DNA from 3 places in the Mumia zhuanghuii genome. Region 1 is predicted to be linked to each of the others. Evidence: predicted binding sites of a transcription regulator. Region 1 holds the regulator's gene; each other region holds the start of a gene.
What was found. The regulator HrcA, encoded in region 1, represses chaperone genes, less so after heat shock. The targets are predictions, from matches to a motif close to TTGGCACTCGNNNNNNNCGAGTGCCAA.
Positions count from the first base shown of each region.

Region 2: the regulator HrcA is predicted to act here: its motif matches at 6,790-6,816, upstream of groES (co-chaperone GroES).
Region 3: the regulator HrcA is predicted to act here: its motif matches at 2,148-2,174, upstream of groL (chaperonin GroEL).

Region 1 is NZ_JBHUFT010000008.1:726,127-736,397, reverse strand. It holds partial or broken gene ACFSDF_RS11925 (PhoH family protein) at 1-609, opposite strand, end outside; gene dnaJ (molecular chaperone DnaJ) at 707-1,855, opposite strand; gene hrcA (heat-inducible transcriptional repressor HrcA) at 1,872-2,891, opposite strand; gene ACFSDF_RS11910 (DUF3097 domain-containing protein) at 3,026-3,892, shown strand; gene ACFSDF_RS11905 (ABC-2 transporter permease) at 3,958-5,004, opposite strand; gene ACFSDF_RS11900 (ABC transporter ATP-binding protein) at 5,001-5,900, opposite strand; gene ACFSDF_RS11895 (GntR family transcriptional regulator) at 5,897-6,289, opposite strand; gene hemW (radical SAM family heme chaperone HemW) at 6,382-7,614, shown strand; gene ACFSDF_RS11885 (AMP-dependent synthetase/ligase) at 7,669-9,504, opposite strand; gene ACFSDF_RS11880 (MOSC domain-containing protein) at 9,639-10,271, opposite strand, start outside.
Region 2 is NZ_JBHUFT010000002.1:528,897-539,167, forward strand. It holds gene ACFSDF_RS05705 (aldo/keto reductase) at 1-63, opposite strand, end outside; gene ACFSDF_RS05710 (DinB family protein) at 64-564, opposite strand; gene tsaD (tRNA (adenosine(37)-N6)-threonylcarbamoyltransferase complex transferase subunit TsaD) at 590-1,654, shown strand; gene ACFSDF_RS05720 (Ig-like domain-containing protein) at 1,842-3,989, shown strand; gene ACFSDF_RS05725 (peptide MFS transporter) at 4,103-5,584, shown strand; gene ACFSDF_RS05730 (class I SAM-dependent methyltransferase) at 5,559-6,764, opposite strand; gene groES (co-chaperone GroES) at 6,987-7,286, shown strand; gene groL (chaperonin GroEL) at 7,388-8,989, shown strand; gene ACFSDF_RS05745 (sigma-70 family RNA polymerase sigma factor) at 9,186-9,785, shown strand; gene ACFSDF_RS05750 (hypothetical protein) at 9,782-10,271, shown strand, end outside.
Region 3 is NZ_JBHUFT010000008.1:40,564-50,834, reverse strand. It holds gene ACFSDF_RS08540 (hypothetical protein) at 1-299, shown strand, start outside; gene groL (chaperonin GroEL) at 390-2,021, opposite strand; gene ACFSDF_RS08530 (dihydrofolate reductase family protein) at 2,281-2,754, shown strand; gene ACFSDF_RS08525 (LysR family transcriptional regulator) at 2,744-3,676, opposite strand; gene ACFSDF_RS08520 (EamA family transporter) at 3,751-4,698, shown strand; gene ACFSDF_RS08515 (MoaD/ThiS family protein) at 4,719-4,997, opposite strand; gene thrC (threonine synthase) at 5,013-6,296, opposite strand; SAM riboswitch class I at 6,321-6,462, opposite strand; gene ACFSDF_RS08505 (alpha/beta-hydrolase family protein) at 6,535-8,196, opposite strand; gene otsB (trehalose-phosphatase) at 8,180-9,028, opposite strand; gene ACFSDF_RS08495 (CPBP family intramembrane glutamic endopeptidase) at 9,093-9,782, shown strand; gene ACFSDF_RS08490 (alpha/beta hydrolase) at 9,790-10,271, opposite strand, start outside.

The DNA of each region.
Region 1 (10,271 bases):
GTCGAGCATGTCGTGCAGCGCGTCGTACAGCGGGCGCAGGTAGGGATCGATCTTCTCGCTGAGCGTGCCCGGCAAGAAGCCGAGGTTCTCGCCGGCCTCCACCGCAGGGCGCGTGAGGATGATCCGCGTGACGTCCTTGGACTGGAGCGCCTGCACGGCCTTGGCCATCGCGAGGTACGTCTTGCCGGTGCCGGCGGGCCCGATGCCGAAGACGATCGTCTGCTTGTCGATCGCGTCGACATACCGCTTCTGGTTGAGCGTCTTGGGACGGATCGTCCGGCCGCGATTGGACAGGATGTTGAGGCTGAGGACGTCGGCGGGACGCTCCTCAGTCTCGGTCCGCAGGATCGCGATGCTGCGCTCGATCGTCTCGGTCGTCAGGCCCTGACCGGTCCGGATCATCGTCACCAGCTCATCGAGCAACCGCTCGACCAGCGCGGACTCGGCCGCCGTTGCGCGGATGGAGACCTGGTTGCCACGGACGTGGACGTCGGCGTCGAAGCTGGACTCGATCAGGCGGAGGAACTCGTCGGCGGGGCCGAGCAGCGCCACCATCGGGATGCTCGCCGGGATCGTGACGGTGTGCTGCAAGGGTTCAGGCGTACTCATCGGCACCCCCGTCGGGGGCAGTTCTCCTTCGCTCGGTCGGGACTCGACCATGGTATGCGGGCCACCGGCCCCCGTGCGACCACGAATCCTCCTGGCCTCAGCGGAACGCGTCCCGGATCCGGCCGAAGACACTGCCGCGATGGGGTGCAGCGAACTCCGCCTCGACCCGCTCCTCGCCACGCTCGACGGCTAGCTTCGTGAGGAGGTCTCGCTGTGCCTCATCGAGCTTGGTGGGCGTCTCGACGACCATGCGGACCTTGAGGTCGCCACGCCCGACACCGCGTAGGTGCGGAACCCCGCGGCCCCGGATCGTCACCGTTTCGCCGGACTGGGTGCCCGCCGCGATGTCGAAGCCGATCGTGGGCTCCGCGCCCTCGACGTCGGCGTCAGCCTCGAGCGTCGGCAGGTCGATCTGCGTGCCGAGCGCCGCCGCGGTCATCGGCACCCGTACGTCGCAGTAGAGGTCGTCGTCGGAGCGGGTGAACACCTGGTGCGGCTCGACCTCGATCTCGACGTACAGGTCGGCGGCGGGCCCACCGCCCGGGCCGACCTCGCCCTCGCCGGTGAGCTGGATGCGCGTCCCGGAGTCGACGCCCGGGGGCACCTTGATGGTGAGCGTGCGGCGCGCGCGCACCCGGCCGTCGCCGGAGCACTCCTCGCACGGGTTGACGATGACCGAGCCGAAGCCCCCGCAGGTCGGGCACGGGCGCGCCGTACGGATGTCGCCGAGGAAGGAGCGCTGCACGTGCTGCACCTCTCCGTGGCCCTGACAGGTCTGGCAGGTGACCGGATCCGCGCCGTCGGCCGAACCGTTGCCGTGGCACGTGCCGCACACGACGGCCGTGTCGACCTTGAGCTCGCGGGTGGTGCCGAAGGCGGCGTCGGCCAACGGCACCGCGATGCGGATCAGCGCGTCGTTGCCGCGACGCGTCCGGCCGCGCGGACCGCGCTGGGTCTGCTGGCCGAAGAACGCGTCCATGATGTCGCTGAACGAGAACCCCGCGCCGAAGCCGCCGCCGCCACCCGCGCTGCCGAGCGGGTCGCCGCCGCGGTCGTAGAAGGCACGCTTCTCGGGGTCGGACAGCACCTCGTACGCGACGGTGACCGTCTTGAACCGCTCCTGTGCCTCCGGGTCGGGGTTGACGTCGGGGTGCAGGCTGCGTGCGAGCTTGCGGTATGCCTTCTTGATCTCCTCGGGTGTCGCATCGCGATTCACACCGAGGGTCCCGTAGTAGTCCTGGCTCATGCGTCCTTGTCTGTTCTCAATCGCTGAGGGTCTGGCCGACGTACCGGGCGACGGCACGCACGGCCGCCATCGTGCCCGGATAGTCCATGCGGGTGGGTCCGACGACGCCGAGGGTGGCCAGCGGCTCGTCGGTGCTGCCGTACGCCGTCGCGACGACCGAGGTCGCCGACAGCTCCTCGTACGGCACCTCGGCGCCGATCCGTACGGTGAGCATGCTCGGAGAGGTGGCCTCGCCGAGGAGCTTGAGCAGCACCACGTGCTCCTCGAGCGCCTCGAGCACCGGCTTGATCGAGGTGTCGAAGTCGGCCCCGAAGCGCGCGAGGTTGGCGGCACCGCCGACCGCGACCCGCTCGTCGGAGCGCTCGTCGGAGAAGGCGCGCGTCATCGTCGCGACGACAGCGGTCACGATCGGCCGCTCCTCGGGTCGGAAGGCCGTGATGAGGTCGGCGACGGTCGCTGACGCGTCGGGCAGCCGCTGGCCGACGGCGGCCGCGATGAGCTTGCCGCGCAGCTCGCCGAGCAGATGCTCGCCGGGCTCCTCGGGCAGCTCGATGATGCGCTGGTCGACGCGGCCCGAGCTCGTGATCAGCACGAGGAGGATGCGGCCGCGGTCCATCGGGACGAGCTCGACATGACGCACCGTGGAGCGGGTGAGCGTCGGGTACTGCACGAGAGCGACCTGGTGGGTGAGCTGCGACAGGAGCCTCACGCTGCGCTGCACCACGTCGTCCACGTCGACGGCCCCGTCGAGGAAGGACTCGATCGCCCGCCGCTCAGGGATGCTCAGGCGTCGTACGGAGGCGAGCCGGTCCACGAAGAGCCGATAGCCCTTGTCGGTCGGGATGCGACCTGCGCTGGTGTGGGGCTGGGCGATGAAGCCCTGCTCCTCGAGCACCGCCATGTCGTTGCGGACGGTCGCCGGCGAGACCCCGAGCTGATGCCGGTCGACCAGCGTCTTGGAGCCCACAGGCTCCCGCGTCGCCACGTAGTCCTCGACGATGGCGCGCAGGACCGCGAGCTTGCGTTCGTCGAGCACGACCTCCACCGCCTCGTCCCTTCTCGCACGTCTGGCACTCGTGTGCCGTGAGTGCCAGTCTAGCCAGCAAGGCCAGCCGCGCGTGGCGCCCCGGCGGCGTGTGCCGCCCTGGTGGACCCGCCGCCTCGACTACCGTGCTCCTCGTGACTCACGACCGCTACGGCTCCGACGTCCTCTCCGGCGACTGGCGCGTCCCCAAGCGCGGACGCTCCACCGAGCGGGAGGCGGAGGTCGGGATGGTGCTCGAGGAGGTCCAGACCGACTTCTGCGGCGCGGTCACCCGTACCGACCGCGACCTCGGCACGGTCGAGCTCGAGGACCGCCGCGGCAAGCGCCGTACGTTCCCTCTCGGCCCGGGCTTCCTGCTGGAGGGCAAGCCCGTGATCCTCAAGGCGCCCGTCCGTGCCGCCGCCCCCGCCCGCCCCACCCACACCGCCTCGGGGTCCGTCGCCGTCCACGACGCGAAGGCCCGGATCGCCCGGGCAAGCCGGATCTATGTCGAGGGGCGACACGACGCCGAGCTCGTCGAGAAGGTGTGGGGGGACGACCTGCGGATCGAGGGTGTCGCCGTCGAGTACCTCGAAGGCGTCGACGACCTCCCGTCGGTGGTCGCGCAGTTCAAGCCGGGGCACGGGCGCCGCCTCGGCGTGCTCGTGGACCACCTCGTCCCCGGGTCGAAGGAGTCACGGATCGCCGCCTCGGTGCTGCGCGGCCCGTACAAGGAGCACGTGCTGGTCGTCGGCCACCCCTACGTCGACATCTGGCAGTCCGTGAAGCCGGACCGCCTCGGGCTGGCGAAGTGGCCGATGATCCCGCGGACGATGTCGTGGAAGCACGGCATCTGCCAGGCGCTGGGCTGGCCGCACCGCAACCAGGCCGACATCGCGCACGCCTGGAAGCGGATCCTCGGTACGGTCTCCTCTTACGCCGACCTCGAGCCTGCGCTGCTCGGTCGGGTCGAGGAGCTCATCGACTTCGTCACGCAACCCACCGCTGGTTGAGCCTGTCGAAACCTTGAGCCTGTCGAAACCTTGAGCCTGTCGAAACCTTGAGCCTGTCGAAACCTCTACGGCACGTCCCCTCGGACCCGCCAGAAGCACAACCCACCGAGGCCGAGCGCCAGCACGAGGAGCAGCGCCGTCTCGCGCCACTGCAGCGTCCAGAAGGCGCTGGACGGGTACGACGTGACCTGCTGTTGGTAGCCGTCGGCCGTGAGCCGTTCGAAGCACGCCTCCCGAGCGCCCGCCTTGGCGCTCTCACCCGGCGGCGGCCCGCCGCAGTCGACGACCCACTTCGGCAGGGTCGCCAGCGTCGTTCCGTCGGCGTCGACCGTGACGTTGGAGAGCTCCCACTCACCCGTCCCTTCGGTGCTGACCTGGATCTCCTCCACGCTGGTGATCTCGTCACCAGGCCCCTCGGCCCCACCGACCAACAGCCCGACGAGGTTCTCGTCGGTGATGGAGGTCGCAGTGGTCTCAGGTTCGGCCAGGTGGGCACGCAGCACCGCGGGGACCAGCACCTGGGCGGCGACGATCAGCACGAGGGTCACCGCCATCGCCGGGACGGTCCGCCGGATCACGAGGCCGGCGAGCACACCGATCGCGAGCGCCAGCAGCGCGTAGCCGATCGGTACGCTCCCCCGCGCCCCGAACAGCGCCGGCTCGATCCGGGCGACGGCGAACACGTCCGTCCGATCTCCGGCGGTGACCGCGCGGTCGATGGGACCGGCCCACCAGGTCACACCCCACGCGAGCACACCGGCGACGGCAGCGGTGACTAGCGCGGTGAGGCCGAGCTTCGTGGCCAGCCAGCGCGTACGGGTGACCGACTGGCTCCACGCGAGCCGGTGGGTCCGCGTCTCGAGCTCGCGCGCGACCATCGGCGCACCCCAGAAGGCGCCGACCACGGCTGGCAGCGCGTACGCCGCCGCGATGCCTGCGTAGTAGAGCGTGACCTTGAGTCCGTCGGAGGTCACTCCGTCCAGGAACGAGCTGCTCTCGGCCGCGTCGCCCAGACTCGGGCCGGTGGCCGCGAGCGCGGCGAGCAGCAGGGCGACGCCGAGCGCCGTCGGCACGGCCTGGGGGCGCATCTGGCGCCAGGTCAGCCAGATCATCGGACTACCTCCACGGTCGGGCGCGGGCGCTTGTACGAGGCGTCATTGCGCAGATAGGCGAGAACGAGATCTTCGAGCCCCAACGGGGTCGCGTCCCATGACGGGTCGATCAGCGGCCCGTCTGTGCGGACCACGAACGTGCTCTGCCGCTCGGTGTGGCTCGCCGTCACCACGTGATGTCCGGCAGGCGCCGCGTCGGATGGGCGCCGAGCCCCGGTCATGCGGCGGTGCGAGGCGAGCAGGTCGTCGAGGTCGCCGGCGACCCGGACCTCCGAGTCCACGAGCACCACCAGGAAGTCGCAGGCACGTTCGAGGTCGGAGACGAGGTGCGACGAGAGCACGACCGTGAGGTCGTGCTCGGCGACCGCCTCCATGAGGTCCTGCATGAACTCGCGACGGGCCAGCGGGTCGAGAGCGGCGACCGGCTCGTCCAAGATCAGCAGCTCCGGTCGCTTGCCGATCGCCAACGTGAGCGCGATCTGGGCACGCTGGCCGCCCGACAGCGTGCCGGTACGGCGCCGGGCGTCGAGACTGAGCCGGGCGATCCGCTCGTGGACCAGCCCGTGGTCCCATCGCGGGTTGAGCTTCGCGCCGAGGCGAAGGTGATCGGCGATACTCATCCCCCGGTAGGTCGGAGTGTCCTGACTCACGTAGCCGACGCGCGCGAGATGGTCGGCACCCGACGACGGGTCCTCCCCCAGGACCTCGACCCGCCCTGCGGTGGGCACCAGCATCCCGGCCGCCAGACCGAGGAGCGTGCTCTTGCCGGCACCGTTCGGGCCGACCAGACCGACCACGCGACCGGTCGGGAGCTCGAGGGTGCAGTCCTTCAGGGCCCATTGCCGATTTCGGCCGTATCTCTTGCCGAGCTCATGCGTCCTCAGTGCGGTGGTCATGCGATGTCCTCCTCGGAGGCGGCGCGAAAGGTGGTCGTGAACAGCGCCTCGATGCTCTCGTCGTCGAGGCCGGCACGGCGGGCCTTGGCGAGCCAGCGCTGCAGGTCCGTACGGAGGGGTCCGTGCGCCGCGAGCGTGTTGTCGGTGAGGGTCCGGGTGACGAAGGTGCCGACACCGGGCCGCGGCGCGACGAGGCCGTCGCGCTCGAGGTCGCGGTAGGCCTTCAGGACGGTGTTGGGGTTGATCGCCAGCTGGTGGGCGACGTCCTTCACGGTCGGGAGCTGGTCGCCCTCGGCGAGCAGGCCGAGCCGCAGGGCGCGGCGCACCTGCTGCACGAGCTGAAGGTAGGCCGAGACCCCCGAGCGGGAGTCCAGGTGGAACTCGATCATCGGATACTCCTAATGTGCTACTTGACTAGCACTATAGGCCGCAGCAGCTCCGGCCGCAAGGGTCGTTGGCGGCGCCCTGAGACACTGGACGCATGCCGTCGACGTTGCCTGAGGGTGAAGCTGTCCCCACCGACGGCGCCCTCCCCTCCTCCTCGCTGCAGGCGCTCGGAGCGGCGCCGTTCGCGGCGTACGTGCACGTCCCGTTCTGCGTGACCCGCTGCGGCTACTGCGACTTCAACACGTACACGTCGTCCGAGCTCGGGCCTGGCGCCTCACACGACTCGTACGCCGACACCGTGCTGGCCGAGATCGACCTCGCGGCGCGGGTCCTGGAGCGCGCCGACCGCCCGCTCCCCCGGGTGGAGACGGTGTTCGTCGGCGGCGGGACGCCCACACTGCTCTCGTCCGACGACCTGGGCCGCATCCTCGAGGGCCTCGACAAGACGTTCGGGCTCGCCGACGGCTACGAGGCCACGACCGAGGCCAATCCCGACAGCGTGACGCCGGAGTCGCTCGCGACGCTGCGCTCGCGCGGCTTCACCCGGATCTCGTACGGGATGCAGTCCGCGGTCCCGCACGTCCTCGCCACCCTCGACCGCACCCACGACCCGGCACGGATGCCCGACGTCGTCCGGTGGGCCCGCGAGGCCGGGTTCGCACAGGTCAGCGTCGACCTCATCTACGGCACGCCAGGCGAGTCGCTCGCGGACTGGGAGCGCTCGCTCGACACGGCGCTCGCGCTCGATCCGGACCACGTGAGTGCGTACGCGCTGATCGTCGAGGAGGGCACGGCGCTCGCTCGGCGAGTGGCACGCGGGGAGATCGCCGCGCCGGACGACGACCTGATGGCCGACATGTACGCGGCGGCCGACCAGCGGCTCGGCTGCGCCGGGCTCGGCTGGTACGAGCTGTCCAACTGGGCGCGCGACGAGGCGGCCCGATGCTGCCACAACGAGCTCTACTGGACGGGCGCAGACTGGTGGGGCTTCGGTCCCGGGGCGCACAGCCACGTCGCCGGCACCCGCTGGTGGAACGTCAAGCACCCCGCGGCGTACGCGAAGCGGCTCGCTGACGGCGTCTCTCCCGGGCACGGACGCGAGATCCTCGATGCCGAGACGCGACGGGTGGAGCAGGTTCTGCTGGAGTCACGCCTGCGCGACGGCATGCCGATCGAGAGGTTGGACGACGCCGGGCGGGCGGCCGTACCGGCGCTGGTCTCCGAGGAACTCGTCCAGGCCGCACCGCTCGCGGACGCCGGCCGGCTCGTCCTGACGCTGCAGGGTCGCCTCCTCGCCGACGTCGTCGTACGCCGCCTCCTGCCGTAGAACGACGGAAGGGCCGCACCGCCTTGCGGTACGACCCCTCCGGACGCGCTCGGATCAGGCGTCGGCGTAGAAGCCGTCGAGGGTGTCCTTGAACTTGTCCTCGACGTACTTGCGCTTGAGCTTGAGGCTCGGCGTCAGCTCGCCCTCCTCGACGGTCAGGTCGTGGTCGAGCACGACCCACTTCTTCACCGTCTCCCAGCGGTTGAGCTTGGAGTTCAGCTGGTCGACGTAGCCCTCGATCGCCGTCTGCATCTGCGGCGACGAGACGACCTCCGCGTAAGACTTGCCCGCGAGCCCGTGGTTGTCGGCGAACAGCGTCGCGGCGTCGGGATCGATCGTGATCAGCGCCGAGACGAAGTTGCGGTTGTTGCCGTAGACGACCATCTGGCTCGCCAGCGGGCAGACGCCCTTAAAGATGCCCTCGACGTACGACGGTGCGACGTACTTGCCGCCCGACGTCTTGAAGAGGTCCTTCTTGCGATCGGTGATCTTCAGGAACCCGTCGGCGTCGATCTCACCGATGTCACCGGTCGCCAACCAGCCGCCGTCGATGATCGCGGACGCCGACTCGCTCTCGAGGTTGTGGTAGCCCTGCATGACACCCGGACCCTTGATGAGGATCTCGCCGTCGTCGGCGATCTTGACCTCGGTGCCGGGCATCGGCAGTCCGACCGTGCCGAGCTTGTAATGGTCTGGGTGGTTGACGAACGAACCCGCGGCGCTCTCGGTCAGCCCGTAGCCCTCGAGGATGAGGATGCCGGCAGCCTCGAACCACTCCGCGACCTCCTGGGACAGCGCCGAGGCACCGGAGATGAAGAAGCGGATGCGTCCGCCGAAGCGCTCGCGCACCTTGGAGAGGACGAGCTTGTCGCCGATCTTGTGCTGGAGGTTGAGGCCCGCCGGGACAGGCTTGCCCTCGCGCTCGAGCTGCTTGACCTGCGCGGCGACCTTGGTGGCCCAGGTGAAGAGCTTGAGCTTGACGCCGCCCTCCTCCTCCATCATGCCGACGATGCGGCCGTAGGCCTTCTCGAAGATGCGCGGCGCCGCGCCCATGAACGTCGGCTTCACGACGGCCAGGTTGTCGACGATCTTGGGGATGCGTCCGTCGATCGCGGTCGCGAAGCCCACGCGCAGCTGGGTCGAGAGCAGGACCTTGCCGAAGGAGTGCGCCATCGGCAGCCAGAGGTACTGGAGGTCGTCGATGTTCAGGTATCCACCCGCGGCAACAGCTGCGCCCTCGTACGTCCACGAGTCGTGCGTCAGCCGGACGCCCTTCGGACGACCCGTCGTGCCGGAGGTGTAGATCAGGGTGGCGAGGTGCTCGGAGTCGATGGCAGCAACGCGGTCAGCGACGACGGTCGGCTGCTCGGCCAAGAGCTTGGCCCCGAGCTCCTCGACCTCGCCGAGCGACAGCACCCAGTCACCGTCACCGTCACCGTCGAACAGCACGACCTTGATGACGTCGGGGAGCTCGCTGCGCTTCTCCTGGAGCTTGGCCAGCTGCGTCGCATCCTCGGCGAACACGATGCGGCTGCCAGAGTCCGCGAGGATGTAGGCGACGTCGGCGGCAGCGGTGGTCGGGTAGACCGTGGTGGTCGCCGCACCTGCGGCCATGATCGCCAGATCGCTCAGGATCCACTCATAGCGCGTGCCGGACGCGATCGCCACGCGCTGCTCCGGCTCGATGCCCAGCGAGATGAGGCCCGCCGCGATGCGCGACACGATCTCACCGGTCTCACCCCAGGTCAGCGACCTCCAGTTCTCGCCGACAGGGTGGCGGTAAGCCTCACGGTTCGGGGTCTCACGGACACGGGCGTAGAACAGCTCGCCGACGTTTTTTGCACGCGAGTCGACGACTTTCATCTGCTCGGGTGTCGGGGCGTTGGCCATCAGGAGTGCACCTCATCGCTGGGAGTGGTAGGAGTGATGGGGATCACGGGATGGGCTGAATCGTACGCGACCCCTGTGACTCCGGGCACAGTCCCGGCCCAATCGAGACCTTTCCGCGACCCGCGGGTGTCCGCTCACGCTTGCGTCGCGACGTACTCCTCCGCTTTGCGGCGCGCCTTCGTACCGAGCGCCTGGGCGTCAAGAAGCGCCGGCAGAAGGTCGCGCTCAGTCGCGAGCGCTCGGAACACCACCCGGACCGTCACGCCGTGCGCAGGCCGGTCGACGACCTCGATCGCGTTGCCGGATGCAAGCTCGCCTGGCTCGACGACCCGCAGGTATGCCCCGGGGACCCGCGCCTCGACGAACCGACGAGCCCACCGCTCCTGGTCGACGTGGCCGGCGAACACCGCGCACGGGATCCGGGTCCCGCACACCTCCAGCACCGTCGTCCCGATCCCCCAGCGCTCGCCGACGACCGCTTCGTTGACGTCGATCCCGCGGGTGGTGAGGTTCTCCCCGAAGGTGGTGCCGTTCGGCAGCGGGCGGCCGAGCTGTGCCGACCAGTCCTCGAGGTCTTCCGCCGCGTAGGCGTACACCGCCTGGTCGACTCCCCCGTGGTGCTCGAGGTCGGCGATCTCGTCGCCGTCCAGTCCGTACGGACCGACGCGCACCGGTCCGGAGACCGGGCGCTTGTCGATCGCGGACCGCTTGAGCGATCCCCACGGCACGGGCTTGATGCGTCCGGTGCAGACGGACTCGACGTACGC
Region 2 (10,271 bases), on a different contig from region 1:
GTTGCACCCGATCCCGACCACTGACACCATCAGGCCGCTACGGCCGAGCGAACGTGTCCGCATTCAGTCACCCACCTCTCCGTCGGCGAGCTCCCGCAGGATGTCCAGGTGCCCGTTGTGGCGCGCGGTCTCCTCGATGAGGTGCGCGACGACCCAGCGTACGTTCGGGTGGAAGTCGCGTCGCGGCTTGGCCGTCGGGGCGTCGAGGTCGAGGTCGGCGAGGATCGCGTCGCACGCGGCGATCTGCTGACGGTAGCCGGTGATGATCTCGTCGATCGTGATCTGCGCGGCGATCTCGAACTCGCCGTCGGGGTGCTCCTCCGACCAGGGCGCCCGGTCCTCGCCGCCCGCGATGACGACCTCGACCCAGTAGTGCTCGTTCCACCGCAGATGGTTGAGCACGCCCGCGACCGACATCAGAGGCGAGGTCGCCAGCGGTGTGGCGTGCGCGAGGGCGTCGGGAAGGCCCTCGGCCTTGGCGAGCGCGCTCTCTCGCACGTAGCGCAGGAGTGTCAGCGCTGTCGTCCGATCGTCGGGCGCTGTCGGGACGTCTGTACGACTCATGGGTCCACCCTGGCACCATGGGGGAGTGAGCACTGCTGCGACCCGATCCGACGGTCCCCTCGTCCTGGGGATCGAGTCGTCCTGCGACGAGACCGGTGTCGGGATCGTCAGGGGCACCGAGCTGCTGGCCAACGCGGTCGCCTCCAGCGTCGAGGAGCACGTGCGCTTCGGCGGTGTCGTTCCCGAGGTGGCGAGCCGCGCCCACCTCGAGGCGTTCGTGCCGATGCTCGAGAAGGCGCAGGCCGACGCCGGCGTCTCGGTCGCCGACGTGGACGCGATCGCCGTGACGAGCGGACCCGGACTCACCGGGGCGTTGCTGGTCGGGATCGCCGCTGCCAAGGCACTCGCGATCGCGTACGACAAGCCGTTGTACGGCATCAACCACCTCGTCGCGCATGTCTGCGTCGACCGGCTCGAGCACGGCGAGCTGCCCGAGCCGACCGCCGCCCTGCTGGTCTCCGGAGGGCACACCAACCTGCTGCTCGTCGACGACGTCACGACCTCGGTGCGGATGCTCGGGCAGACCATCGACGACGCGGCAGGCGAAGCCTTCGACAAGGTCGCCCGCCTGCTCGGCCTCCCGTACCCCGGTGGTCCGCAGATCGACCGCGCGGCGCGCGAGGGCGATCCGAAGGCGATCGCGTTCCCGCGCGGGCTGACGTCCGGCCGGGACATGGACAAGCACCGGTACGACTTCTCGTTCTCGGGCCTCAAGAGCGCGGTGGCGCGCCACGTGGAGCACGAGGAGCGGATGGGGCGTCCGATCTCCGTCCCCGACGTGGCCGCTTCCTTCCAGGACGCGGTGTGCGACGTGCTGTCGGCCAAGACGGTGCGTGCCTGCCTCGACCACGGCGCGAAGCACCTCGTCCTCGGAGGCGGTGTCGCGGCCAACCAGCGGCTGCGCCACTACGTCCTCGAGCGGGCCGGCGAGGCCGGGATCGACGTCCGTATCCCCCCGCCGGTGCTGTGCACCGACAACGGCGCGATGGTCGCCGCGCTGGGCTCCGCGCTCGTCGCCAAGGGGGTCGCGCCCAGCTCGCTCGACCTGCCGGCGGACTCGTCGATGCCGGTCACGCAGATCGTCGCCTGACCCCTCTTCGCAGGTCATTACCCCTTCAACCAGGGAAAACAGGTGTGTTGCGGCTATTGCAACCCCTGGTTACCACGGCTACGTTACTGAGCCGTAACGTCGGTTCGCCGGCGTGGACAACGGGCTCCTGGAGGGGGAGTCCGGTGAGATCTGGAGGGGATCGATGTCCATTTCACGTCGCACAGTCGTGCGCAAACCACTGTCGCTCGTCGCATCCGGTGCACTCGTCGCCGGTGTGGCAGCGACCGTCACGACCTTGGGAGCGGGTGCCGCTCAGGCAGCCGATCTCAACCGTGACTTCACGTTCACCTGCAACGTCGTCGCCGCCGGGCTCCCGCTCGGCGACCACGCGGTCGGGGTCAACGCCAAGGTGTCCGTCCCCGATCAGGTGGCGCCCGGCGAAGTCATCCCCACCCGCAAGACGCAGATCACGCTCACGCTGCCAGAGACCCTGCGCAACGCGACCTATGGTCTGCTCGGGGCTCGGCAGGCGAGCGGCTACTCCAACGACTCGAGCATCACCGTCACCGCTGAGGGTGTGCCCGACGTCTTCACCTACCCCATCGCCAATCTGGCGGCCGACTGGACTCCGGTCCCGGCCGACGCGAGCACCCCGTGGAAGATCCCGACCGAGGGTGACGTCCCACCGATCACGGTCCCGAGCACCGAGGACTACCCGGACCTCGAGCTACCCACCGACGCCGTCATCCACATGCCGAAGGCGTTCAACGTGGTCGCCTCGCTCCGCAACGCGGCCGGCGAGCTGATCGGCGGTGAGGGCGCGGTCTCGATGAAGTGTGCGCTCAGCGGGACGGACGACCTCTTCGGCGTGATCCCGATCGTCGCTCCGGACCCGGTCAACACGCCGCCGACCGCCGGCGACGTCTCGGCTGAGACGGCGTACGGCACCCCGGTCGACGTCACGCTCGAGGGCGCCGACGCCGACGGTGACGCACTCACCTACACGTACGGCACCCCGGCGAACGGGTCGGTCAGCGGCTCGGGAGCCGACGTGACATACACCCCGGCCGACGGGTTCTCCGGCAGCGACTCGTTCACCTACACCGTCTCCGACGGCGAGGCCGAGGCGACGGGAACCGTCAGCGTGACAGTCGGCGAGAAGCCGAACGCCGCGCCGGTCGCGCTCGACGGATCGGCGACGACCGACGAGGACACGCCGGTCGACATCACGCTCGCGGCGAGCGATGCCGACGGTGACGACCTCTCGTACGCCTACACCCAGCCGGAGAACGGCGAGGTGACAGGTGACGGTCCGGCGGTGACGTACACGCCCGAGGACGGGTTCGTGGGCAACGACGCCTTCACGTTCACGGTGAACGACGGCAAGGGCGGCACCGACACGGCAACCGTGGCGATCACGGTCCGTGACGTGGCCGAGCCCAACACGCCCCCGACCGCCGAGGCCGTGAGTGCCTCGACGGACGAGGGCAAGGCGGTCGAGGTCACGCTCAAGGGTGCGGATGCCGATGGTGACGCACTCACCTACACCTACACCCAGCCGGCGAACGGCACGGTGAGCGGCTCGGGTGCGACCGTGACGTACACGCCGGACGACGGGTTCTTCGGCGAGGACGCCTTCTCTTACACCGTCTCCGACGGCACCGACACCGCGACCGCCGCGGTGACGGTCACGGTGAAGGAGGTCGAGGAGCCGCCAACGAACACGCCGCCCACGGCGGGTGACGTGTCGGCGACGACCGACGAGGGCAAGGCCGTCGAGGTCACGCTCAAGGGTGCGGACGCCGACGGGGACGCGCTGACGTACTCGTACACCGAGCCTGCCAACGGCACGGTCTCCGGGTCGGGCGCGACGGTCACGTACACGCCGGACGACGGGTTCTTCGGGACCGACAGCTTCGACTACACCGTGTCCGACGGTGAGGCCGAGGCGACGGGCACGGTGACCGTGACGGTGAAGGAGGTCGAGGAGCCGCCGACGAACACGCCGCCCACGGCGGGTGACGTGTCGGCGACGACCGATCAGGGCAAGGCGGTCGCGATCGCGCTGAAGGGTGCCGACGCCGACGGTGACCCGCTGGCGTACTCGTACACCCAGCCGGCAGGGGGCGCGGTGAGCGGCAGCGGCGCGACCGTGACGTACACACCCAAGGCCGGGTTCTCCGGCACCGACACGTTCACCTACACGGTGGACGACGGCAAGGGCGGCACGGCCACCGGCAAGGTGACCGTGACCGTCAAGAAGGCGTCGGAGCCCCCGGTCGACAAGTGCGGTCCGCAGCCCAACCCGCTGCGTGAGCCGTTCAAGTGGCTCAAGTGGCTCGCCTGCAAGCTGCTGCAGCACTTCCCGCGCTGACAGCCGCTCGATGACCGCCGGTGGCGGGGCACCGTGAGGGGTGCCCCGCCACCGGTGCGTCCGGGGCCGTACGCCAGGTGGCTCGATCGCGTCCGCGCTGCGACCGTGAAGAGATGGCGAGGCAGGAGCCGACGGCGTACGACAGCCGCACCGACCGCTCGTTCTTCGGGCACCCGCGGCCGCTCGCGACGCTGTTCGGCGTGGAGATGTGGGAGCGCTTCTCGTTCTATGGGATGCAGGGCATCCTCGCGATCTATCTCTACTACTCCGCGTCGAGGGGCGGGCTCGGCCTCGACGAGGGCGCGGCGACGAGCATCGTGGGCGCGTACGGCGGCATGGTCTACCTGTCGACGATCCTCGCCGCCTGGCTGGCCGACCGGCTCCTCGGTGAGGAGCGGGTGCTGTTCTTCAGCGCGATCGTCATCGTCGTCGGGCATCTGTCGCTCGCGGTGATCCCCGGCCTGGCCGGGGTCGGCGTCGGGCTCGTGTGCATCGCCCTCGGCAGCGGCGGCGTGAAGGCCAACGCCACGTCGATGGTCGGTTCGCTGTACGACGCGGGCGATCCGCGGCGCGACGGCGGCTTCTCGCTGTTCTACCTCGGGATCAACCTCGGCGCGTTCCTCGGGCCGCTGCTGACCGGACTCGCGCAGACCGAGCTCGGCTTCCACTACGGCTTCGGGCTCGCCGCGATCGGCATGACGATCGGCCTCGTCCAGTACGCGATGGGGCGTCACCGCATCCCCGCCGAGACGCGGGTCGCGTCAAACCCTCTCCCGCGCGCCCAGTACATGCGCTGGGTCGTCGTCGGTGCCTGCACCGTCGTGGTGATCGCTGGGGCTGCCCTGGCCGGGCTGCTCACGGCCGACAACCTGTCCGACGTCGTCGTCTGGGTGGTGCTGGCCTCGTCGGTCGCCTACTTCGCGGTGATCCTCTCCAGCCGCCGCATCACCTCGGTGGAGCGCTCGCGGGTGGTCGCGTTCATCCCGCTCTTCGTCACGAGCGCCGCGTTCTGGGCGCTCTACCAGCAGCAGTTCACGGTGGTCCCCATTTATGCGGACAAACAGCTCGACCGGGACATCCTCGGGTGGGAGATGCCTGTCTCCTGGGTCAACGCGATCAACCCCGTCTACATCATCGTGCTCGCCGGCGTCTTTGCCGCGCTGTGGACCAAGCTCGGCACCCGGCAGCCGTCGACGCCGTTGAAGTTCGCCGGGGGAGCGATCGTGATGGGCACCGGCTTCCTGCTGTTCCTGCCCTTCGCGAACGCCGCGCCGAGCTCGGTGCCGCTGACGTCGATGGTGGTGATCCTGCTCGTGTTCACCGTCGCCGAGCTGCTCATCTCCCCGGTCGGCCTGTCGGCGTCGACCAAGCTCGCCCCGCAGGCGTTCCAGACGCAGATGGTGGCGCTGTTCTTCCTCTCGGTCTCGCTCGGCAGTGCGTTGTCGGGGACGCTGGCGAAGCAGTACACGCGCCTGTTCGACGCGGGGCAGGAGGGCCGCTACTTCGGGATCCTCGGGGCGGTCGCGATCGCCATCGGGCTGGCGCTGGCGCTGATCAGCCCGTGGGTGCTCAAGCAGATGCGCGGGGTGCGCTGACCGGCTCGACGAGGAAGGCCCGACCCTCGCCCTGGACCCGGGTGAGGATCACGGTCGCGGTCACCGATCCGGTGAGCCTCAGGCGCTTCACCAGTACCTCGGGGACCACGGAGACGCCGCGCTTCTTGATGGTCAGCGTACCGACGTCGTGTGCCCGCAACGCGGCGCGCAGCTGCTTCTCGCGGTACGGCAGCTCCTCGAGGACGCGGAACGCGCGGGCGTACGGAGTCACGACAAGGGTCGCGCTGGAAACGTACGCGATGTGCGGGTCGACGAGCCAACCGCCGGTGAGTGCGGCGACCGCGGTGACGAGCCCGGCCCGGATCACCGCGTCGTCCGGCTCGTACCACCACTCGCCGGGCTCGCCCGCGGGCGTGTCCTCGGGGGCGTCCTCGTCGGTGAGCGTGGCCGTTCCTTGCGGGCCCAGCAGCGTCGGGTTCAGCACGGTCGCGCGCCGCCTGGCGCCGGCGAACGCCCGCCCCCACAGGCAGGCCTCCACGAGGTCGCCACGCTCGCTGACCCACTCCGCCTCGACACCGTCCGGGACGAGGTCGTGCGCGATCCCCGGGAGCACCTTGGCGACACCGTGCCCGGCCAGCAGCGACTCGACGAACGGCCAGGGCGGGGTGAACGCCTGCGGGTCGAACGTCCGCCCTCGGCCGTCGCGGCGCGCAGGGTCGACAAAGGCCACGTCGTACGAGGCGGTGTCGACCGTGGTCGCATCCACGAGCTCGACCGTCCCGCGCAGGCCGAGCACGGCGAGGTTCTTGCGGGCCATCGCCGCGCGGACCGGGTCGAGCTCGACGCCGTGCACGTGCAGTCCCGCCCGGGCGAAGGAGACCAGGTCGGCCCCGATGCCGCATCCGAGGTCGACCAGCGTGCGCGGGCCGAGCGTCTGCAGCCGGTCTGCCCGGTGGGCCGAGACGGCGGCGCGGGTGGCCTGCTCGAGGGCGTCCGGCGTGAAGTACATCGATGCCGCCTCCGCGCCGAGCTTGGACGCGGCACGTCGGCGCAGCGCGACCTGCCCGATCGCGGCGGCGACCAGCTCGGGAGGATGCCCGGCTGCTCGCAGCCGTGTCCCGAGGGTGAGGTCGTCGACGCGCCCGTACGACTCGGCCGCCTCGTGGAGCACCCGCTGCCCCTGCGCGCCGAGGAGCAGTTCGAACGTCGCGAGCTCCATTGCCCCAGTCTGGCAGCGGCACTGATTGGCACTCTGCTTGACCGAGTGCTAGCCCCGTCCTACGGTGGGGGTTAGCACTCTCGTATCCTGGGTGCTAACGGTGCAGCGGCGCACGATCCCCGCGACGGCGTGCGTGCAAGCACCGCGCAGGACCACATTCCCAGTCATGTCGTACGGGTGAACAACCGCGTACGGGGTCACACCGAAAGGGGAGGTCGACAAGTGTCGGTCACCATCAAGCCGCTCGAGGACCGTATCGTCGTCAAGATTCTCGAGGCGGAGCAGACCACCGCATCTGGTCTGGTCATCCCGGACACCGCCAAGGAGAAGCCCACTGAGGGCAAGGTCCTGGCTGTCGGTCCGGGCCGCTTCAACGAGGACGGCGACGAGCGCATCCCCGTCGACGTCAAGGTCGACGACGTCGTCGTCTTCAGCAAGTACGGCGGCACCGAGGTCAAGTACGACGGCCAGGAGTTTCTGATCCTGTCGGCGCGTGACGTCCTCGCGGTCATCGAGAAGTAACGACCTCGCTCGCCCCGGCGGCCTCGCGCTGTTGGGGCGGGCCTGCTCGTCCGCCGCACACGGGCCCGGCTCCGGGCCCGACACACACCAGAAGGATCCCTATGCCCAAGATTCTTGAGTTCGACGAGAATGCTCGTCGGTCGCTCGAGCGTGGCGTCGACATCCTGGCCGACACCGTCAAGGTGACGCTCGGTCCGAAGGGCCGCTACGTCGTGCTCGACTCGAAGTGGGGCGCGCCGACGATCACCAACGACGGTGTCACCGTCGCGCGTGAGGTCGAGCTCGACGACCCCTTCGAGAACCTCGGCGCCCAGCTCGCCAAGGAAGTCGCCACCAAGACCAACGACATCGCCGGCGACGGCACCACCACGGCGACCGTGCTCGCCCAGGCGATGGTCCACGAGGGCCTGCGCGCCGTGGCCGCCGGCACCAACCCGATGGCGCTCAAGCGCGGTATCGACAAGGCCGTCGAGGCCGTCTCGGAGAAGCTCCTCGAGCTCGCCCGCGACGTCGACGACAAGCAGGACATGGCGCACGTCGCCAACATCTCCGCGCGTGACGCCCACATCGGCGGGCTCATCGCGGACGCCTTCGACAAGGTCGGCAAGGACGGTGTCATCACCGTCGAGGAGTCCAACACCATGGGCACCGACCTCGAGTTCACCGAGGGCATGCAGTTCGACAAGGGCTACCTTTCGCCCTACATGGTGACCGACACCGAGCGCATGGAGGCCGTCCTTGACGAGCCCTACATCCTCGTCAACCAGGGCAAGATCTCGGCCATCGCCGACCTCCTGCCGCTGCTGGAGAAGGTCGTCCAGGCGGGCAAGGCGCTGCTGATCATCGCCGAGGACGTCGACGGCGAGGCGCTCTCGACCCTGGTCGTCAACAAGATCCGCGGCACGTTCACCTCGGTTGCCGTCAAGGCTCCGGCCTTCGGTGACCGCCGCAAGGCGATGCTGCAGGACATCGCGGTCCTCACGGGTGCGCAGGTCGTCACCCCGGACCTCGGCCTCAAGCTCGACCAGATCGGGCTCGAGGACCTCGGCACCGCCCGTCGCGTCGTCATCACCAAGGACGCCACGACGATCATCGACGGCGCTGGCAAGGACGACGAGGTCGCGGCGCGCGTCAACCAGATCAAGGCCGAGATCGAGTCGACCGACTCCGACTGGGATCGCGAGAAGCTCCAGGAGCGCCTCGCGAAGCTCGCCGGCGGCGTCTGCGTCATCCAGGTGGGTGCCGCGACCGAGGTCGAGCTCAAGGAGAAGAAGCACCGCATCGAGGACGCGGTCTCCGCGACCCGTGCGGCGATCGAGGAGGGCATCGTCGCCGGCGGCGGCTCGGCTCTCGTCACCGCCGTGTCGGTCCTCGAGGGCGACCTCGGTCTGACGGGCGACGAGGCCGTCGGCGTGTCGATCGTCCGCAAGTCGGCCGTCGAGCCGCTGCGCTGGATCGCCGAGAACGGCGGCGAGAACGGCTACGTCGTGGTCGCCAAGGTCCGCGAGAGCGGCCAGGGCTACAACGCGGCGACCGGCGAGTACGGCGACCTGGTGGCCCAGGGCGTCCTCGACCCGGTCAAGGTCACCCGCTCGGCGCTGGCCAACGCCGGGTCGATCGCGGCGATGCTCCTGACGACCGAGACCCTGGTCGTCGAGAAGCCCGCCGACGACGAGCACGGCACAGGCGCTCACTCGCACTGACGTCGTTCGCGCCGCCAGCTGCGGCACGAGTCACTGGACGGCCCGCCCCTCTCCCGGGGCGGGCCGTCCGTCGTTCTGGCGCGTCGGTTCTGGCGTGTCGCGGGCGGACGTGGGACGGTATGTCCTGGCGCAGCTCGGGCGCCGTCCTGGCCCTCGGACCCGTCTCACCCCTGCCCGACCTGGAGGACGACCCCCGATGCTCCCCAGCCACCTCGCCGGCGAGGCTGACCTGACCGATCTCGCGCACCGTGCGATCGGCGACAGCGACGTCATGGATGCGTTGATGCGAGACGTCCGTACGGTCTCGCACCGCTACTGTCGCGCCCGCCTGTCGGGCTATCGCGACGGAGGGCAGCTGGCCGACGACGTCGCGCAGGAGATCTGCATCGCCGTCTTCCAGGCACTTCCGACGTTCGAGGACCACGGTGTCCCGTTCGAGGCGTTCGTGTACGCGATCGGCAGCCGCAAGGTTGCCGACGCGCAGCGCAGCGCGTACCGGTCGCGGCACATCTTCGTCGAGGTCGTCCCCGACCTCGGCGACACCGCGGCGTCGGCCGAGAGCGAGGTCCTCGACCGGTTCGAAGCGAAGGACGTGCTCGACCTCCTCGACTCGCTGCCCGAGCGTCTCCGCGAGGTGCTGGTCCTCCGCGTCGCGATGGGCCTGAGCGCGGCCGATGTCGGCATGACCATGGGTATGACGGCCGGCGCTGTCCGGATCGCTCAGCACCGCGCGCTCCAGCGGCTGCGTGCGCTGCACCGGGCCCGTGAGATCACGCGAGGGGAGGTGCGTGCATGAGCGGCATTTATGACCCCGTCGCACACGACGACGAGCTGCTCGACGCGCTGATCGCGGGCGATGTCCCGGACGACCCCGTCTTCGAGGCGCTGGCGTCGTGGCGAGCGGTCCTGCTCGACGACGCGGCTGCGACGCCGACGACCTCGAAGGAGGCTCTTCCGGCGCCCGTCCCGCTGCGCGCCGGCCGCTCGCACCGTCGCCATGTCGCCCCTGTCGCGGCCCGCCACACGCGTCGGGCCGCGACGATGGGCACGGCTGCTGCCGTGCTGCTGTCGATGGGGGTCAGCCAGGCGGTCGCCGGCAACCCCGTCGCGCCGCTGCAGTTCGTCGTCGAGCGGGCCGTAGGTCTGGGCGAGGGGCTTGCCGACCCGAACGCCAGTGACGCGCGGGCTCCGCGTACGCCTCCGGCCACCGCTGCGCCGACGTCGCCGGAGATGGTCGCCGGGCGTGCCGACGCGGACGCGCTCGCGAGCCGGTCCGTCTCCG
Region 3 (10,271 bases), 690 kb from region 1:
TGAGGCTGATCGCCGGGAACTCGGTGCACCAGGACGGTCGCCCCGGCGATCCCGTCGTCGTGGAGGACGTCGCGACGAAGCAGCGCACCGAGCTTCGGATCGAGGAGGATCGGCGCGACATTCCCCAAGTCTCCTTCGACACCGACGGGAGTCCGATGGTGCTCACGAAGCTAGAGGGGCGGAAGGGCTGGACCTTGTACGACTGCGAGGTCCCCGAGGAGGGCGAGGAGTCGTTGCCGTGCCACGTGCAGGCAACCGAGATCCGCCAGGCGTCCTTCCCCGGAGAGGACACCTTCTGAGGACCACGTGACGCGACGGCGCCCCGCCGGTCCGAGGACCGACGGGGCGCCGCGTGGTGCTGAGCCGAGCTCAGACGGTGGGTTCTGAGATCAGAAGCCCATGCCGCCCATGTCGCCCATGTCGCCGCCCGGCATGGCCGGAGCGTTCTTCTCGGGCTTGTCGGCGACGACGGCCTCGGTGGTGAGGAAGAGCGCCGCGATCGAGGCTGCGTTCTGCAGCGCCGAGCGGGTCACCTTGGCCGGGTCGAGGATGCCTGCAGCGATGAGGTCGACGTACTCGCCGGTCGCGGCGTTGAGGCCGTGACCCAGGGGAAGCCCCTGAACCTTCTCCGCCACGACGCCGCCCTCGAGGCCGGCGTTCACGGCGATCTGCTTGAGCGGAGCGGTCGAGGCCGACTTGACGATGGCCGCGCCGGTCGCCTCGTCACCCTCGAGCTCGAGCTTCTCGAACGCCGCAGCGGTGGCCTGGACGAGTGCCACGCCGCCACCGGCGACGATGCCCTCCTCGACGGCCGCCTTCGCGTTGCGCACGGCATCCTCGATGCGGTGCTTGCGCTCCTTGAGCTCGACCTCGGTGGCCGCGCCGACCTTGATGACCGCAACACCGCCGGCGAGCTTCGCCAGGCGCTCCTGCAGCTTCTCGCGGTCGTAGTCAGAGTCGGAGTTCTCGATCTCGGCACGGATCTGGTTGACCCGTCCGGTGATCTGGTCCTCCGAGCCGCCACCGTCGACGATGGTGGTCTCGTCCTTGGTGACGACGACCTTGCGCGCGGTGCCGAGCAGCGAGATGTCGGCGTTCTCGAGCTTGAGACCGACCTCCTCGCTGATGACCTCGCCACCGGTGAGGATCGCGATGTCGGTCAGCATGGCCTTGCGGCGGTCACCGAAGCCCGGAGCCTTGACGGCAACGGACTTGAAGGTGCCCTTGACCTTGTTGACGATCAGGGTGGCCAGCGCCTCGCCCTCGATGTCCTCGGCGATGATCAGCAGGGGCTTGCCCGACTGCATGACCTTCTCGAGGACGGGGACGAGATCCTTGACCGAGGTGATCTTGGAGTTCGCGATGAGGATGTACGGGTCGTCCAGCACCGCCTCCATGCGCTCAGGATCGGTGTAGAAGTACTGCGAGATGTAGCCCTTGTCGAAGCGCATGCCCTCGGTGAGCTCGAGCTCGAGCCCGAAGGTGTTGCTCTCCTCGACGGTGATGACGCCTTCCTTGCCGACCTTGTCCATCGCCTCGGCGATGATCTCGCCGACGATGGGGTCAGCAGCGGAGATCGCGGCCGTCGAAGCGATCTGCTCCTTGGTCTCGATGTCCTTGGCCATCGAGAGCAGCTGGGCGGAGACGGCCTCGACGGCCTTCTCGATGCCACGCTTGAGCGCGATCGGGTTGGCGCCGGCCGCGACGTTGCGCAGGCCCTCGCGCACGAGCGCCTGAGCGAGCACCGTGGCGGTGGTGGTGCCGTCGCCCGCGACGTCGTCAGTTTTCTTGGCGACCTCCTTGACGAGCTCGGCGCCGATCTTCTCGTAGGGATCCTCGAGCTCGATCTCCTTGGCGATGCTCACACCATCGTTGGTGATGGTCGGAGCGCCCCACTTCTTCTCGAGGACGACGTTGCGGCCCTTGGGGCCGAGGGTCACCTTCACCGCGTCGGCGAGGACGTTCATCCCTCGCTCGAGGCCGCGGCGGGCTTCCTCGTTGAATGCAATGGTCTTAGGCATATCTCCCGCGATTCCTCCGCGTAGAGGTGGATGGTTCAGGGCGATGCCCGCGACGGACGGCCCGCGTCCGCGGCGATCCCTTCTCGCCGTGACCTTCGAACCTCATCGACCTGTCCCGTTCGTACGTTGGCACTCGTACGAGACGAGTGCTAACGCCCTTTCTAGCACTCGGGCCCAGCGAGTGCAAAGACTGGGGCACGCGATGAGTTCCCCAGGGACGGCCGGTCCCCCCTTCCGATCCCGACCGAAGGACCTGCCCATGGCGACCTCGCTCTACCACTCCACGGCCTCGCTCGACGGCTTCATCACGGGCCCCGACGAGGAGATCGGCTTCCTCGTCGAGCCCGCGATGGGCGACAACGCCCTCGTCGACGCGCTCACGGCCCGCCCGTACGGCGGTGCGTGGGAGGGGCCGATCGTCGTGCACACCCACGACCCGGACGAGCCTCCCGCCGAAGGGATCGTCTTCGTCACCGGCACGGTCGAGGACGCCTACGCGGTCGCGGCGGAGGCGGCCGGCGACAAGTACGTGGTCGTGCTCGGTGCGGTCACCGCGAGGCGTCTTCTGGAGGCGGGCCTGCTGGACGAGGTGATGCTGCACGTCGTGCCCCGGTTCGTCGGCGCCGGCACCCCGGTCCTCGACGCCCCCGAAGGTCTCCCGGTGAGGCTGGACTGGATCAGCCGCTCGACGTCCGGCGAGATCCAGAACCTCTGGGCGCGCGTCATCGGCTGACGCGCGCGGCGAGCTCGCCGGCCACCACCTCGAGGTCACTCAGCACGGTTCGGACCGCTGCACGCTCGGCACGGTCGGGTCGCGCCAGCGCGAAGACGTGCCTGCCCGCTCGCACACCGTCGAGCCCGAGCAGCCGGACGTCCCGCGGCTGTGCCGCCGTCGCCCACAGGCGCGGGAGGAGCGCGATCCCCTGCCCCGACGCGACGAACGCCGCGACGACGTGGTTGTCGAGGAACCGCTGGACGACCTGGGGCGCCTGTCCGTCGACGGCGAGCATCGGGAGGAGCAGGTCGAACGGGTGCCCCTCCGGCACGCCGATCCACGGCTCGCCGGCGAGGTCCTCGGGGCGCACCCGCTCCTGCGTCGCGAGCCGGTGGCCCTCCGCGACGGCGACGTCGAGCGGCTCACGCAGGAGCGGCGTGACGTGCAGGCCCGTCGTACGGGCGTCGGGCACCGCCACGACGGAGTGGCCGATGACGACGTCGTGGTCGGCGGTCGCCGCCGCGAGGTCGTGCTCGGCGAGGTCGAGGTCGCTGAGCCGTACGGTGACGCCAGGCGCGTGGGCGGCCAGACGAGGGACGAGCGGCGCGAGCAGCATCTCGGCGCCGCTCGGGAACGCCGCCACGGCGACCTCGCCGCGCACGTCACCACGGAACTCCTCGAACCGTGCCCGGGTCCGTGCCACCACCTGCGCGATCTCGACGGCTCCCTCCGCCAGGAGGTGGCCCGCCTCGGTGAGCCGTACGCCGCGGCCGTCGCGCTCGACGAGCACCGCCCCCAGCTCGCGCTCGAGCGCCTTGAGGGCCTGGGAGATCGCCGACGGCGTCCGGTACGTCGCGGCGGCGACCGCCGTGATGCTCCCGCGCTCGGCGAGCTCGCGCAGAACCGCGAGCTTGTCGACGTCGAGTCCGTCTCCATTCATTGAAGCAACGCTACAAGGTGACAAGAGAAATAGTCGCTTGTGCTACATCCAAGAAGGCCCGCACGCTGGGACGCGTGACCTCCCGTGACCGTTCCCTCGCCGTGCTCGTCGCGGTCACCTGGGGGCTGAACTTCCTCGCCATCCACGCCTCGCTCGAGCACTTCCCGCCGATGTTCTGCGTAGCGCTGCGGTTCGGCCTGATGGCGATCCCGACGATCCTGCTCGTCCCGCGGCCGGACGTGGAGCTGCGCTGGCTGATCGGGTACGGGGCAGGGTTCGGGATCGCGCAGTTCGTCTTCCTCTACGCCGGGATGAACGCCGGCATGCCTGCCGGGCTCGCCTCGCTGGTCCTCCAGGCGTCCGCCCCGTTCACCGTCGTCCTCGCCGGCGTCCTGCTCCGCGAGCGCCTGAGCGGCCGTCAGGTCCTCGGGATCCTCCTCGCGATCGCCGGGCTCGCCGGAGTCGCGTGGCACCGGTCGCAGACGGCGGCGCTCCTCCCCGTCGTACTGACCCTGCTCGGCGCCCTCGGATGGGCCTTCGGCAACCTCGCGAACCGGCAGGCCCGTCCGTCGAACCCGTTGCACCTAACCCTCTGGATGTCGGTCGTCCCGCCGATCCCGATGCTCGCCCTGGCACTGCTCGTCGAGGGCCCCGGGCGCGTCGGCACCTCGATCACGACCGCGTTCACCGCCGAGGCGCTCCCAGCAGTCCTCGGTATCGCCTACACGATCGTGATCGGCACGGTCGTCGGCTCGGGGCTGTGGACGATGCTGATGACCCGCTATCCGTCGAGCACGGTCGCGCCGTTCTCGATGCTCGTCCCGGTGGTCGGCATGAGCACGAGCGCCGTCGTCCTCGGGGAACGCCTCCACCCGTTCGAGCTGGCCTCGGGGGCGGTCGTCATCGCCGGTGTCCTTCTCGGGTCGACCCGGCGCAAGACGACGACAAGCGATCAAGCCGGGACGACTTCGCGCGCCTCGCGACCCTTGGGGCCGTCCGAGATCTCGAAGACCACGGCCTGACCGTCCTCGAGGGTCTGGGGTCAGCAGCCGCCGGCGACCGCCGGGATGATCGAGACCTGCTGGCCGGCCGGGACCGAGGTCTCGAGGCCCTCGGCGAAGCGCACGTCCTCGGTGCCGACGTACACGTTCACGAACCGCCGGATCGCGCCGGTCTCGTCGACCACGCGCGCCTTGATCCCCGGGAAGGAGGCCTCGAGCGAGTCGATGACGGCGGCGACGGTCTCGCCGTCGACGTTCACCTCGGAGTCACCCTTGGTGTAGGTGCGCAGGATCGTCGGGATGCGGACGGAGACGCTCATGGGTGTCCTCTCGGATCAGACGAGGTTGGCGGCGGTGAACGCCGTGTAGGTCGGGTCGATGGTCGCGGCCGGGCCGACCCGGTCCGCGATGGCATCGAGGGTCTTGAGCCCGTCGCCGGTGTTGAAGACGACCGTCTCCGCCTCCGGGTCGAGCTGCCCGCTCGCGAGGAGCTTCTTGAGCGTCGCGATCGTGACGCCGCCGGCGGTCTCCGCGAAGATGCCCTCCGTACGGGCGAGGAGCTGGATGCCGTCGCGCACCTCGTCGTCGGAGACGTCCTCGACCGCACCGCCCGTACGGCGGCAGGTGTCGAGCACGTACGGACCGTCGGCGGGGTTGCCGATCGCGAGCGACTTGGCGATCGTGTCCGGCTTGACCGGGCGGACGACGTCGTGGCCCTCGCGGAACGCCTGTGCGACGGGCGAGCAGCCGGTGGCCTGGGCGCCGAAGATCTTGTAGGGCGTCGCGTCGACGAGACCGAGCTTGCCGAGCTCGGTGAAACCCTTGTCGACCTTGGTGAGCTGCGAGCCGGACGCGACCGGGATGACGACCTGCTCCGGGATGCGCCACCCGAGCTGCTCGGCGGTCTCGTACGCCAGCGTCTTGGAGCCCTCGGCGTAGTAGGGCCGGACGTTGACGTTGACGAACGCCCACCCGTCCTCCTCGCCGGCGATCTCGCTGGCGAGCTTGTTGACGTCGTCGTAGTTGCCGCGGACGGCGACCAGCGTGCCGCCGTACACCGCGGTCGTGAGGATCTTGGGCCGCTCGAGGTTCTCCGGGATGAAGACGACGCTCTTGATGCCGGCGCGGGCGGCGGCCGCGGCGACGGCGTTGGCGAGGTTGCCCGTCGAGGGGCACGCGAGGACCTTCAGGCCGAGCTCGCGAGCCGCTGACAGTGCGACGGCGACGACGCGGTCCTTGAAGGAGTGCGTCGGGTTGCCCGAGTCGTCCTTGATCCACAGCGTCTTGATGCCGAGCTCGCGGGCCAGGTTGTCGGCCTTCACGAGGCGGGTGAAGCCGGGATCGGTGTTGGGGATCGCGGCGATGTCGGCCGGCACCGGCAGCAGCGGCTGGTAGCGCCAGATGCTCTTGGGCCCCGCCTCGATCTGCTCGCGGGTGATCGCCGGGAAGTCGTACGCCACCTCGAGCGGGCCGAAACACTCGAGACAGGCGTAGTGGGGACCGAGCTCCTGGTGGGCGCCGCACGCGCGGCACACCAGGCCGGTCGCGTTGCCGAAGGCGCCCTCGCGAGGCTGTCCTGAGCCCGTCGAAGGGCCGGTCGTACGGTCAGGGTTTTGCAGCGTGCTCGCGCTCACGAGGCCTCCTCGTCATCTTCCCTGCACGCGACTTTCGCCACAGGACGGACTTGGCACCATGCCTGGCGGCGGCCTCGCGGGATCGCGAGTTCACGTCAGCTGGTTGCCGGGGCTTCGTCGGGCCGTGTCCCTCCGCCCCTCGTGATGAGCTGCGTTCAGCCTACGTGTCCGTCTCACATACCGTCCACTCATTCCACCATGTGGACAGCCCTGGCCCCGCACCTCAGCGGACCCCGCGCAGCCTCTCGCGCAGCGCCTCCACGCGCTCGTCGTCCCAGTCGGCCTGCGGCAGCATCGCTCGCCAGGCGTCCAGCGGCTGCGTCCCGTACAGGTGACCGTTGCCCTCGTCGAAATCGTTGCCGCCCGCCATATCGAGCGCGAGCGCGAAGAACGTGCCCGTGGGCCACCACCGCAGGTACGGGGAGACCGCGGGGTCGCGACGCTCCTGCATCCAGTCCGGCTCGCCCCACGCCAGCGACGGCTCCCACCAGACGATCGGGTCGTCCGCGTTCTGCAGGTACGTGACGCGCGGCGAGGCGCCGTCGAGGTCGCTGATGCGGTTCGCGAAGCGGATCGTGCCGCCGTCGCCGACCACCGGCGCGACCTGCCGCGAGCCGCGGACGCGCTCACGCTCGGCCGTCCGACGAAGCTCGGTGAAGGCGGGCGACCCCACCCACAGGGCGCGGTCGACCTGCGCCGTCATCGCGTCGAGGTCCGCGAAGGCACCCTGCCCTCCGTACGCGCCGAGGCTCTCGCCGGTGACCACCAGCAGCGGACGCTCGGCCTCCGGGACCGCGGCGAGCCGCTCACGCACGGCGTCGAGCATCGCGCGCGCGGTGACGATCGCGGCGTCCTGCTCCATGAGGTAGGCGATCGGGCTCGGCAGGTGGGAGTACTGGATGCCGACCACTGCGGAGTCGCCGTCGTAGAAGTACTCGAGCGGCACGAACAGCTGCTCGTTCATCCAGCCGGTGCCCGTCGGGACGTTCACGACGACCACGCTCCGCGTCCAGGCGTCCGTACGGTCCATCTCCTCCAGCAGCACGTCGACGCGCTCGTCGACGCTGTCGGCGGTGCCGCGCCCGACGTACAGCCGGATCGGCTCGGCCGCCGGCTCCCCCGTCAGCTCGGTGATGCGCTCGGCCGACGGCCGCCGTCCGAGGAACGTACGGCCCTGGTCGCCGAGCCCGTCCCACGCGACGTCGGAGCCGGGACCGGACGTCACGTACGAGGTCTGCGGCGGGTCGGGGTCGAACGGGGTGAGCACGGTGTCCGACAAGGACATCGAGCTGTTGAGCCCGTCGATCGTGCGCTGATAGGCCCACGTGTTGAGCGCCGCGATCACCACCACCGCCGTCAGCACCGTCGCGAGGACCGACGCGACCACCGGGCCGAGGAACCGACGCCCCCGCCGCGCGAGCACGTTGCGGACCGCGCGGAGCGCCAGCGCCACGCCGACGACCACGAGCAGCACCAGCGCCGCCACGAGCGGCACTCCTAGCAGCGGCCACCCGGGCTCGTCGACGCCCAGACGCTCGTACGTCCACGCCTGACGGTCGAGGCTCTCGCCGTACGTCAGGACGACGACCACGGCGGCGAGCGCGGGGAGCCACAGGCGCATGTGCCGGCTGCGCAGCACGACGACCGCTCCGGGGCGCACCCGCGCGAGGACCGTGCGGACCACCAGGCCGATCAGCGCACCCAGCCCGTAGCCGATCGCGGTCAGGAGGCCGCTGAGCACCCCTTGCAGCACCCACGTCCGCGGGAGCAGCGACGGCTGAAGAGAGAACCAGAAGAACGCCGCCGCGAGCAGGAGACCGGCCGGGCTGCGTCGCAAGACCCAGGACGCGACCGCGCGGGCCGCCCGCTCAGCAGCCGAGCGCATCGGCGAGCCGCTCGAGCCAGCCGGCAAGCTCCTCGGGACCGTGGACGACGAGGTCGGCGCGCGGCATGAGCGCACGTTGCTCGTCGGAGGCGACGGCGATGAGCATGACCTCGGCCGCGCCGTGAGCCCGCATGCTCTTCAGCGCCGCGTACGCAGGGAGGTCGCCCAGGTCGTCGCCGGCGTACACGATCGTCCGCGTGCCGGTCTCGGTGACGAGGGCCCTCAGCGCCGCGCCCTTGTCGACGGACGAGTCGCGGACCTCAACGACGTAGCGACCGTGCTCGGCCGACAACCCGTGGAGGCGGGCGAGCTCGGCGAGCGGCTCGGCCAGCAGGTCCTGCGCCGATGCGGGGTCGGCGAGGCCACGCGTGTGGACCACGACGGCCCGACCTTTGTCCTCGAGCCGAGCCTCTTCGATGCCCAGGCGTGCGAGCAGCGCCGGGATCTCGGCGCGGACGAGCGCGACGGCCTCCGGCGGTGGGGGTACGGAGGACTCGCGCGTCTCGGCGTCCCAGCGCTCGGCGCCGTACTGACCGAGGATCGTCATCCGCGACAGTCCCTCGCGGTCGGCGAACCCGCCCAGCCGCAGCGCCGTCTCGACCGGCCGTCCGGTGACGACGGCGATCTTGCCGACGCACGGACCGATCCGTTCCAGCGCGTCGACGGACCGGGCGCTCGCGTGCGCGTGCTCCGGGTCGTCGACGATCGGGGCGAGCGTGCCGTCGAAGTCGAACGCGAGCATCGCCTGCTCGGGATCGGCCAGCAGCGACGCCAGCGCCGAGGCGCCTGCGTCGGTGCGCGGATGCGGCTCGAGGACCGCGGGGAGGGACATGCTTCCCATCCTTCCAGGCGTTCAACGCCGGCGGTGCGGGAGTCGTGAACCCTACGATGGTCCCGTGACCCGGGGCCGTTCGTACGCCGTCGTCGTCGGCGCGATCGTCGTCACCGGCGCGCTCCTCGCCGTCCTGCCGCTCGCGGTGTCCACGATCGTCGCCGTCGCGGCGACCCTCGTCTTCCTCGGTCTCGCGCGGCGGCTCCTCCTGACGGCCGACGACCTCGGCCTCGCGCGCGGCCACCTCGGGTCCGGCGCGCGATGGGCAGCGGCCTCCGCCGGCGGGTTCGCGCTGGTCTACGCAGTCGCCCTCGTGGTCCCCGCGACGCACGACCTGCTCGTGGACGACCGGAGCCCCGACTCGCTCGCGGACCTCGCCGTACGGGTGCTGCTCGTGATCCCGCTGCACACGGTGGTGCTCGAGGAGCTCGTGTTCCGCGGCGTGGTGCAGGGGATGGTCCGGCGCGACCGCGGCGTCCGTACGGCGACGGTCGTGTCCTCGCTGCTGTTCGGGTTGTGGCACCTGGGCTCGGCCTCATCCGCGCTCGCCGGCAACCAGGCCGTGTCGGAGACCCTCGGCGCCTCGCCGCTGGTCACCTTCGCCGGCATGGTCGCGATCGTCTCCGGCACCGCGCTGGCCGGGGTCGTGCTCGCCTACGCCCGCGAGCGCAGCGGCAGCCTGCTCGCGCCGATGGGCCTGCACTGGGCCGCGAACGCCGCAGGCACGATCGCTACGTACGTCGCGACCCGCTGAGGCGGCGCTACGGTCGCTCGTCCTGCGTCACCAGCGCGCGCAGCTGCTGCGACTTCTCGGTCGACCAGTCCGGCGTCCGCAGGATCGTCGCCCACGCGTCGACGTGCTCGCCCGCGTAGTTGTGCCCGTACCCCGGCGGCACCTCCGTACCGAGCGCCATGTCGGCGGTGACCTGCCAGAACGTGACGAGCGGGATCCACTGCACCGACGGCAGCACCTCCGGGCCGCGCTCCTCGCGCAGCCAGTCCGGCCGGGTCATGAGGAGCTGGGTGTTCCACCACACGATGGGGTCGGACGCGTGCTGGAGATAGAGGACCCGAGTGCCGTCCCACGGCTCGCCTGCAGGCGCGATCGGTTCAGAGGTACGCCGCGCGAACCGCACCGTACGACCGTCCTGATAGACCGGCAGCACCTCCGGCGTGCCTGCGTCGCGGTCGCCGACGAAGCGGCTCCACAACGGGTTGAAGCTCGGCGGCCCGACGAAGAGCG